DNA from 2 places in the Paenibacillus sp. FSL H7-689 genome. Region 1 is predicted to be linked to the other one. Evidence: riboswitches for the same ligand, from Rfam matches in the RefSeq annotation. Region 1 holds a riboswitch; the other holds the start of a gene.
The links. A riboswitch is a leader RNA that binds a small molecule or an ion and turns the genes downstream of it on or off. The one in region 1 is predicted to bind glycine.
Positions count from the first base shown of each region.

Region 2: another riboswitch for glycine. It lies ahead of gcvT (glycine cleavage system aminomethyltransferase GcvT); the one in region 1 lies ahead of sdaAB (L-serine ammonia-lyase, iron-sulfur-dependent subunit beta).

Region 1 covers NZ_ASPU01000010.1:112,648-119,520, reverse strand. Annotated here, with positions in the region: partial or broken gene C170_RS29975 (collagen-like triple helix repeat-containing protein) at 1-702, shown strand, start outside; glycine riboswitch at 837-961, shown strand; glycine riboswitch at 966-1,101, shown strand; gene sdaAB (L-serine ammonia-lyase, iron-sulfur-dependent subunit beta) at 1,241-1,930, shown strand; gene sdaAA (L-serine ammonia-lyase, iron-sulfur-dependent, subunit alpha) at 1,920-2,858, shown strand; gene C170_RS06450 (YhgE/Pip domain-containing protein) at 3,047-4,261, shown strand; gene C170_RS06445 (helix-turn-helix transcriptional regulator) at 4,316-4,828, shown strand; gene C170_RS06440 (alpha-glycosidase) at 4,972-6,726, opposite strand.
Region 2 covers NZ_ASPU01000066.1:90,931-97,803, reverse strand. Annotated here, with positions in the region: gene C170_RS28640 (PTS mannitol transporter subunit IICB) at 1-1,339, opposite strand, end outside; gene gcvH (glycine cleavage system protein GcvH) at 1,759-2,151, opposite strand; glycine riboswitch at 2,495-2,617, shown strand; glycine riboswitch at 2,621-2,721, shown strand; gene gcvT (glycine cleavage system aminomethyltransferase GcvT) at 2,938-4,074, shown strand; gene gcvPA (aminomethyl-transferring glycine dehydrogenase subunit GcvPA) at 4,071-5,426, shown strand; gene gcvPB (aminomethyl-transferring glycine dehydrogenase subunit GcvPB) at 5,558-6,873, shown strand, end outside.

The sequences.
Region 1 (6,873 bases):
ACGGGAGCGACCGGAGCCACAGGGGTTACAGGTGCAACAGGCGTAACCGGAACAACCGGGACGGCTGGTGTAACGGGAGCAACGGGAGCGACCGGAGTCACTGGGGCTACAGGTGCGACAGGCGTAACCGGAACAACCGGGACAGCCGGAGTAACGGGAGCAACGGGAACGACCGGAGTCACTGGGGCTACAGGTGCGACAGGTGCGACGGGAACAACCGGGACGGCTGGTGTAACGGGAGCAACGGGAGCGACCGGAGTCACTGGGGCTACAGGAGCTACTGGATCGACAGCAGCTTCTGCCCCTGCGGATTCTTCCTTGTTTGCTGATAGCCAGACCACGGCGTTGGGTCTTTCATTAGTAGCTGAAACGACGATTCAGACACTTAATGTACCTGTAGTAGCAGGTCAACGCGTGAAAATCGATAATAGTACACAAGTAGCAATAGTTGTAGGGTCTAACTGGAGTATTGCGTATAACATTAATCTGAGACGTAACGGAGTGTTAATTAATCAATTGCAGCTCTCACGAACCGGTAATGCTTCGGGAACGTTGAGGTTTCTTTCCTCCAACACTTACGTGGATACATCCCCGACTACAACGACTAATGCATACACGATAAGTATCCAATTTACGACAACTAGCAACGTCACGAGTGCCTCAGCGGAAGTGAGAAATGTGAATGCTATTCGTTTCAGTTAAAATAGACATCGAACTTATGATAATTACACGTTACTTTTGTTGACATATATGATATTGTACATTACTCTATGGGTATACTTGATAAAAAATTTAGAAATATACCAATTCGAATCGAATTAAGATAATACAGCGGATGATAACGAGCGGGAGAGACCTGAGTTAGCCGAGCAATATGGCTAGTGTTCAGGCACCGAAGGAGCAAGCTGCTGCGCACCCGGCGCAGTGGTTAATCTCTCAGGTAAATGTACCATCGTTGGACGCAACTCTGGAGAGTGCGCGAATTGCGCCACCCAAGGGGTATATGATCAGTCAGACCGGTGAACTTGTCTGTAATCGCAGGCAATGCACCTTGTCGTGAGACACTGCTGATCGTGAAACTCTCAGGTATCGAGGACAGAGAGAGGGCCTGGGGCCTTCTTCTGTCCTTTTTTGATGTCATCATATCCAAAATAAGGGACATTGTGGATGGAACTCCGGGATCGAAATGACGAATACATTTTACAAATATGAATCATGATTAATAATGGAGGGTTACAAGGTGCGATTTAAAGATGTTTTCTCAATTATTGGTCCGTCGATGACGGGGCCTTCAAGTTCACATACAGCTGGTGCGGCAAGGTTAGGAAGAATTGCTCGTCAGTGGCTAGGATGTACGCCAGATCGTGCCCGGCTGACCCTGTACGGTTCATTTGCAGATACGTATCAGGGGCACGGAACAGATCTGGCACTGATCGGCGGTCTGCTGGATTATGTCACAGACGATCCGCGTATCCCGGATGCAGAGCAATACGCAGAGGAAGCGGGCATGGAGGTTGAGTTTTATACAAGTGGCCTGCCTGCTCCTCATCCAAATACGGTCAAAATTGAGTTGTGGCATGGAGAACGTGCCTGCTCCTTAATCGGTGCATCCATTGGTGGTGGAAGCGTATCCGTGCATTCGATGAATGATTTTCGTGTTCAGATTAGTGGTGAGTTTCCAACACTCGTTCTGCGACATGCGGACAAAGCAGGGGTGCTTGCATCGGTAACGTCCACGATCAGTTCATCCGGGGTTAACATCGGGTATATGCAGGTGGACCGGAAAGCCCGTGATGGCGAAGCACTTACCGCGATGGAAATGGATGGTGTGCCTAATCCTGATATGCTCAAGCGTCTAAAAGAGCTGGACCATGTGCTGGACATTCGTGTTATCGATTTGAAGAGAGGAGTTGATTCGGATGCGGTTTAAACATTTGCACGAGCTGAATACGATCTGTACAGCAGAATCCAAAACCATTGCTCAGCTGATGATCGAGGAGCAGGTTCAGGAGACCAATACACCGGAAGCGGATGTTGTGAAGCAGATGTCTGAATATTATCAGGTGATGAAGGAAGCGGTACGAAAAGGGCTAACGGAAGATACGACATCACGCAGTGGATTAACAGGTGGAGACGGCAAAAAAATGGCTGAGTACATTCGCAAGGGCGAGACTTGCTCGGGAGATGCTTCCGCACTTGCCATGGCGTATGCCCTGTGTGTATCTGAAGTGAATGCCTCCATGGGTCGGATCGTGGCAACACCAACAGCTGGTTCCTGCGGCATCATCCCCGGTGTTTTTATTAGCTCACAGGAGCGATTTGGCTGGACGGACGAACATTTGGTGAACGGGTTGTTCTGTGCGGGAGCGATTGGTTATGTTATCGCGAACAATTCATTTATCTCCGGAGCCGAGGGTGGCTGTCAGGCGGAAGTGGGTTCCGCTATCGGCATGGCTGCGGGTGCCATGGTTGAACTGCGTGGAGGTACACCGGAACAGGTCGTTCATGCCGTTGGTTTGGCGTTAAAAAATACACTGGGCCTTATCTGCGATCCGGTCGCAGGCCTTGTTGAAATCCCGTGCATCGTCCGTAATGGACTGGGTGCAGTTACGGCGCTGGCTGCGGCTGACATGGCCCTGGCCGGAGTGCGTAGTGCCATTCCGTCAGACGAAGTCATCGATGTCATGCTGGAAGTAGGCAGTGCGATGCCGAGCCGTCACCGGGAGACAGCCCAAGGTGGACTGGCCCAGACACCTACCGGCCGCAAAATGATGCAGAAGTTGGCTAAACCAAAGGCAAAGCGTGCCGAGCCTGAGGCTGAGTCCCCTGCTGAAAATGACGTAGAAACTAAGGCATAAATCGGATTGATATGAAAAGCCGGTACAAATCTTCCTGGTGAAGAGATGTATCGGCTTTTTTTGTCTTTTTCCAACGAAGAAAAACAAAAAAACATTGACGATCTATATATCGATTAGATATATTAACAACTGTCATATATCAATAAGATATATAAAAGAGCGAAACAAAACTAAAGGAGATGGATAGAATGAAAGGTATTTTCCAGACGAGTCTACTGTTTTTGAAAAACGGAGCCACCATTGTAGGTTTAATTACGGCTGTGCTGTTTCAGGTTTTTTTTAACATCATCTGGCTTAGCGGATACGACCAGGTTAACGAAAGAATGACTCAATTGGCTGTCACCATCGTGAATGAAGATGGGGTAGCGGCTGAACCAGTGGCTAAGTCTTTGGCGGCAGGTCTGAATTTCGAGATCAAACCATCTGAATCGATGCAAGAAGCACGACAGATGTTAACGGATCGGAATGTGTACATGATTATTGAGATTCCATCAGGTTTCATGCAACAGGCAGAAGACTTGTCAAAACTGATGACAGTGAAGTATGTGATGAACGAATCAAACGTGGCTACCGTGAAAAGTGTGATGCAGAACGTAGCCGCACAAGTTACAGCGACGTTGAACCGTGAAGTACAAGAGAATGGCATTCGCGGAGTGCTGAATCAGTCCGGTATGACTGCTGATCAGTCCGATGCGCTGGCGCTTGGGTTGTCTTCACGCGTGGAGGCAGAAGTGGAGCGACTGAATCCTGTTGATAATTTTTCTTTTTCCATGGTACCGATGTTGATTGTAACGGCTACGTTTACTGGAGCGATGTTGCTTGGCATGAATCTGCAGAAAGTATCTGGTGAACTGAGTAACAGGGCAGGGAAATGGGAGCGTTTCTGGGCGCGCAACATCGTTAATGTTGGTGCTGCATTTATTGTCTCGCTCGTTGGGTCGGGGATGATGCACGTTATGGGGGTATCGTCAGCAGATGGTTGGTTCATGTTATGGCTTTTCCAGTTGCTGGTCACCATATCTTTTATACTCATGGCTCAGTTGAGCTTGTTGTTGCTTGGCAATGCTGGGGCTTGGTTAAACAGTGCGCTGTTGCCTCTGCTGATGTTGTCCTCGGGCTCAACGATTCCACGCGATGTAATGTCTGAGTTCTACCAAGGGATCGGTCATTATCTGCCGGCGACCTATGCGGTAGAAGGCATGACGAACCTTGTGCTTGGGGGCAACGGGATTGGCAGGGATGTATTGTTCCTTGCAGTAATAGGGGGAGCAACGTTGACTCTGGGTGCCCTTAGCATCTGGATCAGACGCTCCGGCCCGGTACGTTCTGAAGCTCATAAGGAGGACCAGACTGCTGCTGTGCCTGTTGCTCTGAAAGCAACCGTTTCGTCATCTGAACATTGAACAAGGGGTACTGATTGTGATACGTTAAGGGGAATGGAAAGGAGCGGTACACCGATGAACACGCAGCATGTCATCCTCGGAATACTGCACAATCAGCCAAGTTCCGGATACGAGATCAAGCAGTACTTTGAACAATATTTTTCATTTTTCTTTGATGCCAGCTTTGGCACCATATATCCTACACTTGCGAAGATGGAAAAGTCAGGATTGCTGACTAAGGAATCGGTTAAGCAGGAAGGGAAACCTGATAAGAACGTGTATTCATTGACCCCTGAAGGAGCAGCGCAATTTCACGCCTATTTAATGAGTCCTTTGGAAGCTGAGGTATTTCGTTCTGATTTTCTGATGCGGTTGTATTTCGGAGAGTTGGCGGATGAAGATACCGTAACGGGTTGGATATCCAGCCAGTTGAAGCGAAAGGAAATGTTATACGCTGAACTTCAGCGCCAGATGGAAGAATTCGGCGAACGTATTTCGCCTGCACAGCGTCTGTGTCTGCAAGTGGGGCTTGTACAATATGAGGCCACCATCCAGTTGCTCAAGGAACAGCTGGTTCAGCCAGAGTAATCCATGGTCATAATGAATTACGTCAAAATCAAATAGGCACTCATCAGATCCGGAACAGGTCTGTGAGCGCCTATTTGGTTTTTTATATTCCGATGAAGTGGACCCATGTCCGGTCTTGTATAAAAGCAAATATAGCTTGGTGTTTATGTGAGACTAGTACTCAGTACAGCATATCCATACGCGGGCAGTTCAATGGCGAGTACGCCATCTTCCTTGGCGGTGCGATGGTTTCCGCCGAATAACTCGGTCCATTCCTCGTCACCGGCCTCAAGCTCGACAATAGCTGTCTCTTCTGATCGATTGAACAGAACCAGAATGCGTTCCTCCTCATTTTGTCGCTCAAATACCAGTTGGCTGCCATCGGGACGAGCCTGTAAGAAACGAACGGTGCCTTCTGCACGCAGGGCAGGATGCGCATGACGCAGGGAGATTAGTTTCTGATAAAAGTTAAACAGCTCTCGGTCTTGCTTCGCTTCATCCCATTCCATGCATTTACGGCAACCCGGATCATGTTCGCCGTCCATGCCAATCTCGTCTCCGTAATAGATGCACGGCGCGCCCATATAACTGAACTGGAATAACGCAGCCAGCTTCATCTTGCGCTGGTCGCCTTCACACAGCGTGAGCAGCCGCGGGGTATCGTGGCTGTCCAGCAAGTTAAACGCCACTTCGCTGGCCTGAAGCGGATAACGGGATAACTGTCGCCCGATGGAGTTTGCGAACTGTTCGGCGTGCATCGTATTTTTCACAAAGAAAGCATTCACGGCATCGGTAAACGGATAGTTCATGGACGCGTCGAACTGGTCGCCTTGCAGCCAGGAAGAAGACTCGTTCCATACTTCGCCCAGAATATAGGCATCCGGATTAGCCGCTTTGACTACACGGCGGAAATCACGCCAGAATGCATCATCCACTTCGTCTGCCACATCCAGCCGCCATCCGTCCGCGCCCACTTCCTTAATCCAGTACTCGGCAACCTCCAGCAGATAAGCCTTAACCTCGGAATTCTCCGTATTCAGCTTTGGCATATGCGCTTCGAATCCGAAGGTCTCATACGTTGGAATGCCGTCCTTCACGTCCAGCGGGTATTCGTGTACATGGAACCAGTCCTTGTATTTGGATTGTTCTCCGTTCTTCTGCACATCTACAAACGGCGCAAATGTCTTCCCGGAATGGTTGAACACAGCATCCAGAAGTACGCGAATTCCACGTGCGTGGCACAGCTCCACCAGTCGTTTCACGGTATCTGCGTCACCAAAGTGCCGGTCTACCCGCAGGTAGTCTTCTGTATCATATTTATGATTGGTAGTGGCTTCAAAGATGGGTGTGAAGTAGATCGCATTAATGCCAAGATCGCTGATGTAATCCAGATGGTCGATCACGCCCTGAAGGTCACCGCCGAAGAAATTGAAAGGTGTCGGCTCACCACCCCACGGCTCTACCTTTTCCGGACTAATATCCGGGTTGCCGTTGGCGAATCGTTCAGGGAAAATCTGATAAAACACCGCGTCCTTAACCCATGCAGGGGGTGTGAATACAGCTCCGGCATGAATATAAGGGAACTGGAACATACGGCCCGGGTCGTCTGGTTCTTTTTCCTGGAAGTCCGTCTCGGTCATCCAGATCTGTTCGTCTCCGTTTTTGAGCAGAAAAGAGTACTTCAGTCGGTGGTAGGGAGGTTTCACCTCACCCTCGTAATAATCGAACATGGAGTCAGAGGTAAACTTGGTTAAGGGAACCAGCGCTTTGGTTGCATCCCACGCATATTTATCCCCGGTCAGGGCATGTACCTCGGTCAGATCATTCTTTTTGGCACGCAGGCGCAGATGGATTGTATCTTGGTCATAGGCATAGGCCCAGTTTCGTTTCGGTTGATGATAGATGGCTTCCAGCAGCATAATGAAATTCCTCCCGTCAGGTGTAGAACTTGTATGTACTTGGTAGACTTGATTAATATGACATTCCCCACGTTAATGGATAAGCTATAATTAGCATGTGTGGTAACGTAAAGGCTTGAACATTGTTTCAATAAGACATGAATTCAT
Region 2 (6,873 bases), on a different contig from region 1:
TGATCACCACGTCTGCATCCGGCGGGATATCACTGATAGCCGTATTGGTCACCGTAACGTCAATCCCCTCTGCCTTCATCTTCTTGCGTAGAATGGAAGCACCCATGGCACTTGACCCCATGCCTGCATCACAGGAGAAGACAATTTTCTTCACGTCTGTTTTGACTGTAGAAGAAGCCATATCTGCGGCTCTGTCTGCTTCACGTTGATTAGCCGTAATACCAGCGTTTGGCACGGTTCCTTGACTCTTCATGTCTTTCATCCGACTGGATGCGGACTCCAGATCTTCGTCCTTTTGTTTACCCGTTTTCAGCAACACTGCTGCAACCAGGAAAGAAACGACGGCTGCTACAAGCACCCCTGCGAACATCGGCAGGTATCCACCTTTTGGTGTTAAGAAGAAATACGCGATAATACTACCCGGTGATGGTGCTGAAACAAGTCCTGCTCCGGTGAGCATGAATGTTAATGTACCTGCGACGCCACCCGCAATTGCGGCAAGAATCAGAATCGGTCTCATCAGAATGTAAGGGAAGTAGATCTCATGAATGCCCCCGAAGAAATGAATGATTACGGCACCCGGTGCAGAAGATTTGGCCATTCCGCGTCCGAAGAAACAGTAAGCAAGTAAGATACCAAGTCCCGGACCCGGGTTTGATTCAAGCATGTATAATACGGATTTCCCTAATTCTCTCGCTTGATCTGTTGCAATTGGTGTAAGAATCCCGTGGTTGATTGCATTGTTCAGGAACAATACTTTACCTGGTTCAATGATTAGGTTGACCAGCGGCAGCAAACCAAGATTCATTAAGCCCTGTACACCGGCAGATAATACTTTGCTAATCGCTTCTACAGCAGGCCCGATGCCCAGTAGCGCAAAAATCCCCAAGATCCCGCCAATAATACCAGCTGAGAAGTTGTTAACCAGCATTTCAAATCCGGCTTTAACTTTACCTTCAATGGATTTATCGAACTTTTTAATGATCCATGCTGCCAGTGGTCCGGCAATCATGGCACCTAGGAACATCGGGATATCACTACCCACGATGACCCCGATGGTCATAATGGCACCCACGACACCACCACGCTGACCATGCACCATCGTACCTCCGGTGTAACCAATTAACAGTGGCAGCAAATATTTGATCATCGGATCAACTAGCTGTGCAAGCGTCTCGTTAGGGAACCAGCCTGTTGGAATGAACAGAGCCGTAATTAATCCCCAGGCGATGAACGCTCCCATATTTGGCATGACCATACCACTCAGGAATCGGCCAAAACGCTGAACACCAACCCGTAGCCCACCTTTGGAATTGGACGATTGGTCCAAATTACTCATTGTATTATCCTCCTTGGATCAAGTGATTATGATTTATGAAAGGGGTATCATTTCTCCCCTGCTGTAATCCTAAGCGAGAATGCTCTCCTGTTCAATGAAATGAAAGCGTACTTTCGTCATGAACAATGATGACAACATTAGGTTATGTAATCGTTTTAATGGATGCATAATGGCTGAACCTATTGGTACACAAGGATTTTCTTGCCTATGACTTTTGTCATTTCCAGAATCATTTTCCAACCTATAGCTTGGTCCAATCAGGTGATTTACATCCACAATCTGCTTCAATCCACATTCAAAACCATTCTTGGAAAGCACAAAAAACCTGTGCAAGCATCCGGCTCACACAGGTCGAAACAATATGAAGCTCATATCATTTAATTATAAAATATATGTTAATAAGTACAAGTTCGTTGATACTATTCTTCCGTATGTTTCCGATACGCGTCTGCATTCATCAATGTAGACAATGCTGCTGTCAGATCTCCCTCAACACGGATCTCAATCATCCAGCCTTCCTCGTAAGGAGAGCTGTTCACAAGTTCAGGGAAGTCCTGCAACGAATCATTCACTGCAATAATTGAACCTGTGACGGGAGAGAACAAGTCCGAAACCGTTTTGACCGATTCGATCGTTCCAATGCTGTCCTCTGCTTTTACATTGGTTTCAAGGTCAGGCAATTCCACAAACACAATGTCACCCAGCTGATGCTGCGCGAACTCGGTAATGCCAATACGTACAGTATCCTCCCCTACGGTTTGCACCCATTCGTGCTCTTCACTGTACAGGAAATCACTTTTCAATTCGCTCATCGATATCCGCCTCGCTTTTCATTAATGAGTACATGCGTTCTTTGACCTTAACCTTTTTCCCAGAACATAGCGTATGATATTTATGAATCAAATGTCAAGATACCTCACAATTTATTTGCTGAACACCTCTAAATCCTGTAACCGGATTACACTCTTTCTTCATATACTGGTGAATATTAGAATAGTAAGCGTAGTCTTTTTAAATACACGAACAATAAAATAAAAAATAAATTAAATATTCGGTTTTAAATTATTATCAATGATATCGTTCTTGACATCAGTAGTGGATTCACGTTTTAATGAGAGGAGTAAATGTGTTTATTGGACTATGTTATACCCGCGGATGAATGTAAAGGGAGAGATTACCCGTGACACCCGATTCGGGATGTACATGAGGTAACGCCGAAGGAGTAAACCACCGATAAGCGGGGGTGAATCTCTCAGGCAAAAGGACTTTTACGGGACGCAACTCTGGAGAGCATCTATTCGCCCTGTGCGGGCGTTATGATCACCCAAGGGGAAACCTGCTGCACAACGTAGCGGGGTAACTCTCAGGTACAAGGGACAGAGCCTTAGAATACAGCGTGCTACTTGGCATGCCGATTCTTTGGCCTGTCCTTTTCCTTTTTCCCAAAAAACGAAAAACAGGATGTAGAATGGCGCTGCCATAGCTGCCTTACCATACTTATATGATGAAAATATCTAGCTGAAAATTTAAAAATACTCTGGTTCATTGATCCACGATTGTATATCCGGCCGGCTGACGGCCCATGACGAGGTGATTTGATGTCTGATTTGCTTAGAACACCACTCTTCCCACTATATCAGCAATATGAAGGCGTACGGTGCATTGATTTTGGAGGCTGGGAGCTTCCGGTACAATTTAGCGGAATCCAGAAAGAACATGAAGCGGTACGCGAGCGCGCGGGACTGTTCGATGTATCCCATATGGGCGAATTCACGGTACAGGGTGAGCAGGCTGAAGTTTTTTTGCAACAAATGATGACCAATGACGTGACCACGCTAGTTCCCGGTCAAGCCCAGTACACCCTGATGTGTTATCCAGATGGCGGTGTGGTGGATGATCTGCTCGTGTATAAGCTGGAAGATCAGCATTATATGCTTGTGGTTAACGCCTCCAACATCGACAAGGATTGGGCGTGGCTGCAAGAGCACTTGATCCCCGGCGTAAGTATGACCAACGATTCGGAGCAAACGGCGCTGCTCGCCTTGCAAGGTCCACTGGCTGTAGATATTATCGGGAAAGTTACAGATACGGATGTAAGCTCGATTGAACCGTTTCGTTTTGTGCAGGATGCTGAAGTATGTGGAGTAAAATTACTGTTGTCCCGTACCGGATATACCGGTGAAGATGGCTTTGAACTATATGTTCCTGCGGACCAGGCTGCTGTGGTCTGGAATGGATTAATGCAAGCCGGTGAAGGTCACGGACTTGTACCGACAGGCCTCGGTGCTCGGGATACACTGCGCTTTGAAGCAAAGCTCCCTCTGTATGGACAGGAATTGTCGGCAACTATCTCTCCGCTTGAAGCTGGCGTTGGCATGTTTGTGAAGCTGAATGCCGGACCTTTTATCGGACACGAAGCCTTGTTACAGCAAAAAACTGACGGGCCCGCCCGCAAACTGGTCGGCATCGAAGTGTTGGAGCGCGGTATTCCCCGCCCCCACTATCCGATTTACGCCGAAGGCGTACAGATTGGTGAAGTGACAACAGGCACGCAATCACCTACATTGAAGCGTAATCTGGGGCTTGCCCTCATCGACAGCAAATACGCTGCGCTGGGAACCCCGCTTGAGATTGAGATCCGCGGCAAGAAACTAAAAGCCGAGGTCGTGAAGACCCCTTTTCATAAACGGACACGTACGTCGAAGACACCTACTCAAGGAGCTGATCAAGCATGAGCAAGCACCGTTACATTCCCATGACTGAACAAGATCAGAGCGCCATGCTCGCAACCATCGGTGTGGATACGCTGGAAGATCTGTTTCAGGACATTCCAAAAGAGATTCGTTATCAGGGCGAGCTACCTGTATCCTCCAAACTCGATGAATATGCGCTGACACGTCACATGTCCAAACAAGCCGGCGCCAACGCCAATTTCGAAACACACGCCAGCTTCCTCGGCGCAGGCATATACGATCATCATGTTCCTTCCGTCATCAATCATGTCATTTCCCGTTCCGAGTTCTACACTGCCTACACACCTTATCAGCCTGAGATCAGCCAAGGTGAACTACAGGCCATTTTCGAATTTCAATCCTACATCTGTGAATTAACCGGTATGGCTGTAGCCAATGCCAGTATGTATGACGGTGCAACAGCTTTTGCGGAAGCCGGTAATCTGGCCGCAGCGGCAACTCGTCGCAAACAGCTCATCGTATCCCGTACCGTTCATCCGGAAGCCCGTCAGGTATTGCAGGCATATGCGCACGGACTCCGTCTGGAGATTGTTGAGATTGGTTATAAGGATGGCGTCACTGACTGGGATGCCCTGCAAACCGCCATATCAGACGATACCGCTGCTGTCATGATCCAGAGTCCGAACTTCTTTGGTGCCGTGGAAAATGTGAAGCAGGCTGCCGACCTCGTGCATGCGCACAAGGGCCTGCTTGTTGTAAGTGCAAACCCGCTATCGCTGGGTCTGCTGGAAGCCCCAGGCAAGCTGGGTGCCGACATCGTTGTAGGTGATGCGCAACCCCTTGGCATCGCCGCTTCACTCGGCGGCCCGACATGCGGATATTTCGCCGTATCCCAGCCTCATATGCGCCGAATTCCTGGCCGAATTGTAGGCCAAACAACCGATCGCAATGGCAAGCGTGGTTTTGTACTGACATTGCAAGCACGTGAACAGCACATCCGACGCGAAAAGGCGACATCCAACATCTGTTCCAACCAGGCTTTGCTTGCACTCAGCGCATCTGTGTATATGTCCATCATGGGTAAACAGGGTATGATCGATGTCTCGGATCTGAATTTGCAAAAGAGTCATTACACCCTCAATACATTAACTGCGATTCCTAGAGTTAGCCTTACTTTTAATGCACCAACATTTAATGAGTTTGTTATTAAGCTTCCTGAAGGAACCAACGTGGATACTCTTCAGTTGAAACTGCTGGATGCAGGCTTTATTGGTGGTTACGAACTCGGACGTGATTACCCGGAGCTTGCCGGACATATGCTGATTGCTGTTACCGAACGGCGCACTAAGGAAGAGATTGACGAATTCGCACGAGCATTGGAGGGATCGCTGTGACTCAAGAAACGACAACGACAACATCGTTACAAGGACAATCGGAAACAGGTACCTCAGTCTCCACTTCGGTTCAACCTGAGACGAATACAACATTTAGTGCACAGACCTTAACTCCTGCTCCGGAACAATCATTGATTTTTGAACTCAGCAGTCCTGGGCGTGTCGCTTATTCCTTACCAGAATGTGACGTTCCTCGTCAGGCTGCCGATACGTTGATTCCCCGGGAAATGCTCCGTTCGGAAGCAGCAGCACTGCCGGAAGTGTTTGAGGTAGATGTTATTCGACACTATACCGCGCTGTCCCGCCGCAACTTCGGCGTAGATAACGGATTCTATCCACTGGGCTCTTGTACGATGAAATACAATCCAAAGATTAATGAGGATGTTGCCCGTTACAACGGTTTTGCCAAAATCCATCCGTACCAGCATGAATCCAGCATTCAAGGTGCACTTGAACTGTTATATACGTTGCAAAACGACCTTGCAGGTCTGACAGGTATGGACGCTGTGACCTTGCAACCAGCAGCTGGTGCCCATGGAGAATGGACTGGACTTATGATGATTCGTGCCTACCACGAAGGTCGTGGCGAACAACGTACCAAAGTCATCGTGCCCGATTCTTCGCATGGTACCAACCCGGCAAGTGCAACCGTTGCAGGATTTGAAACTGTGACGATTCCATCCCGCGCAGACGGACTGGTCGATCTGGACGCACTCCGTGCAGCAGTCGGTTCGGATACGGCAGCATTGATGCTGACAAACCCGAATACACTTGGTTTGTTCGAGAAAGACATTCAGGAGATTGCATCCATCGTACATCAGGCTGGTGGCTTGTTGTACTACGATGGAGCCAACTCCAATGCCATTATGGGCATTACCCGTCCGGGTGATATGGGCTTTGACGTGGTGCATCTGAACTTGCACAAAACGATGAGTACACCTCATGGCGGTGGTGGACCAGGTTCCGGACCAGTTGGTGTGAAGAATCGCCTGGTTCCGTTCCTACCTAAGCCCATGGTTATCAAAAATGATGACGGTATGTATGCATTCGATCGTGAAGGCGATCAATCCATTGGTCGGGTGAAAGCCTACTACGGCAACTTCGGTATTCTGGTACGTGCCTATGCCTACATTCGCACCTATGGACCGGAAGGGTTACGCCGAGTCTCTGAATGCGCGGTACTGAATGCTAATTATATGATGGCCCGTCTCGCACCTTACTACGAGATTCCGTATCCAGGCGTATGTAAACATGAATTTGTCATGTCTGGTCGGGGTTTGAAGCAATACGGTGTGCGCACACTTGATGTTGCCAAACGATTGCTTGATTTTGGATATCACCCGCCTACGGTGTACTTCCCGCTCAACGTGGAGGAATGCATCATGATCGAGCCGACAGAAACCGAAAGTAAAGAAACGCTGGATGGCTTCATTGATACGATGATACG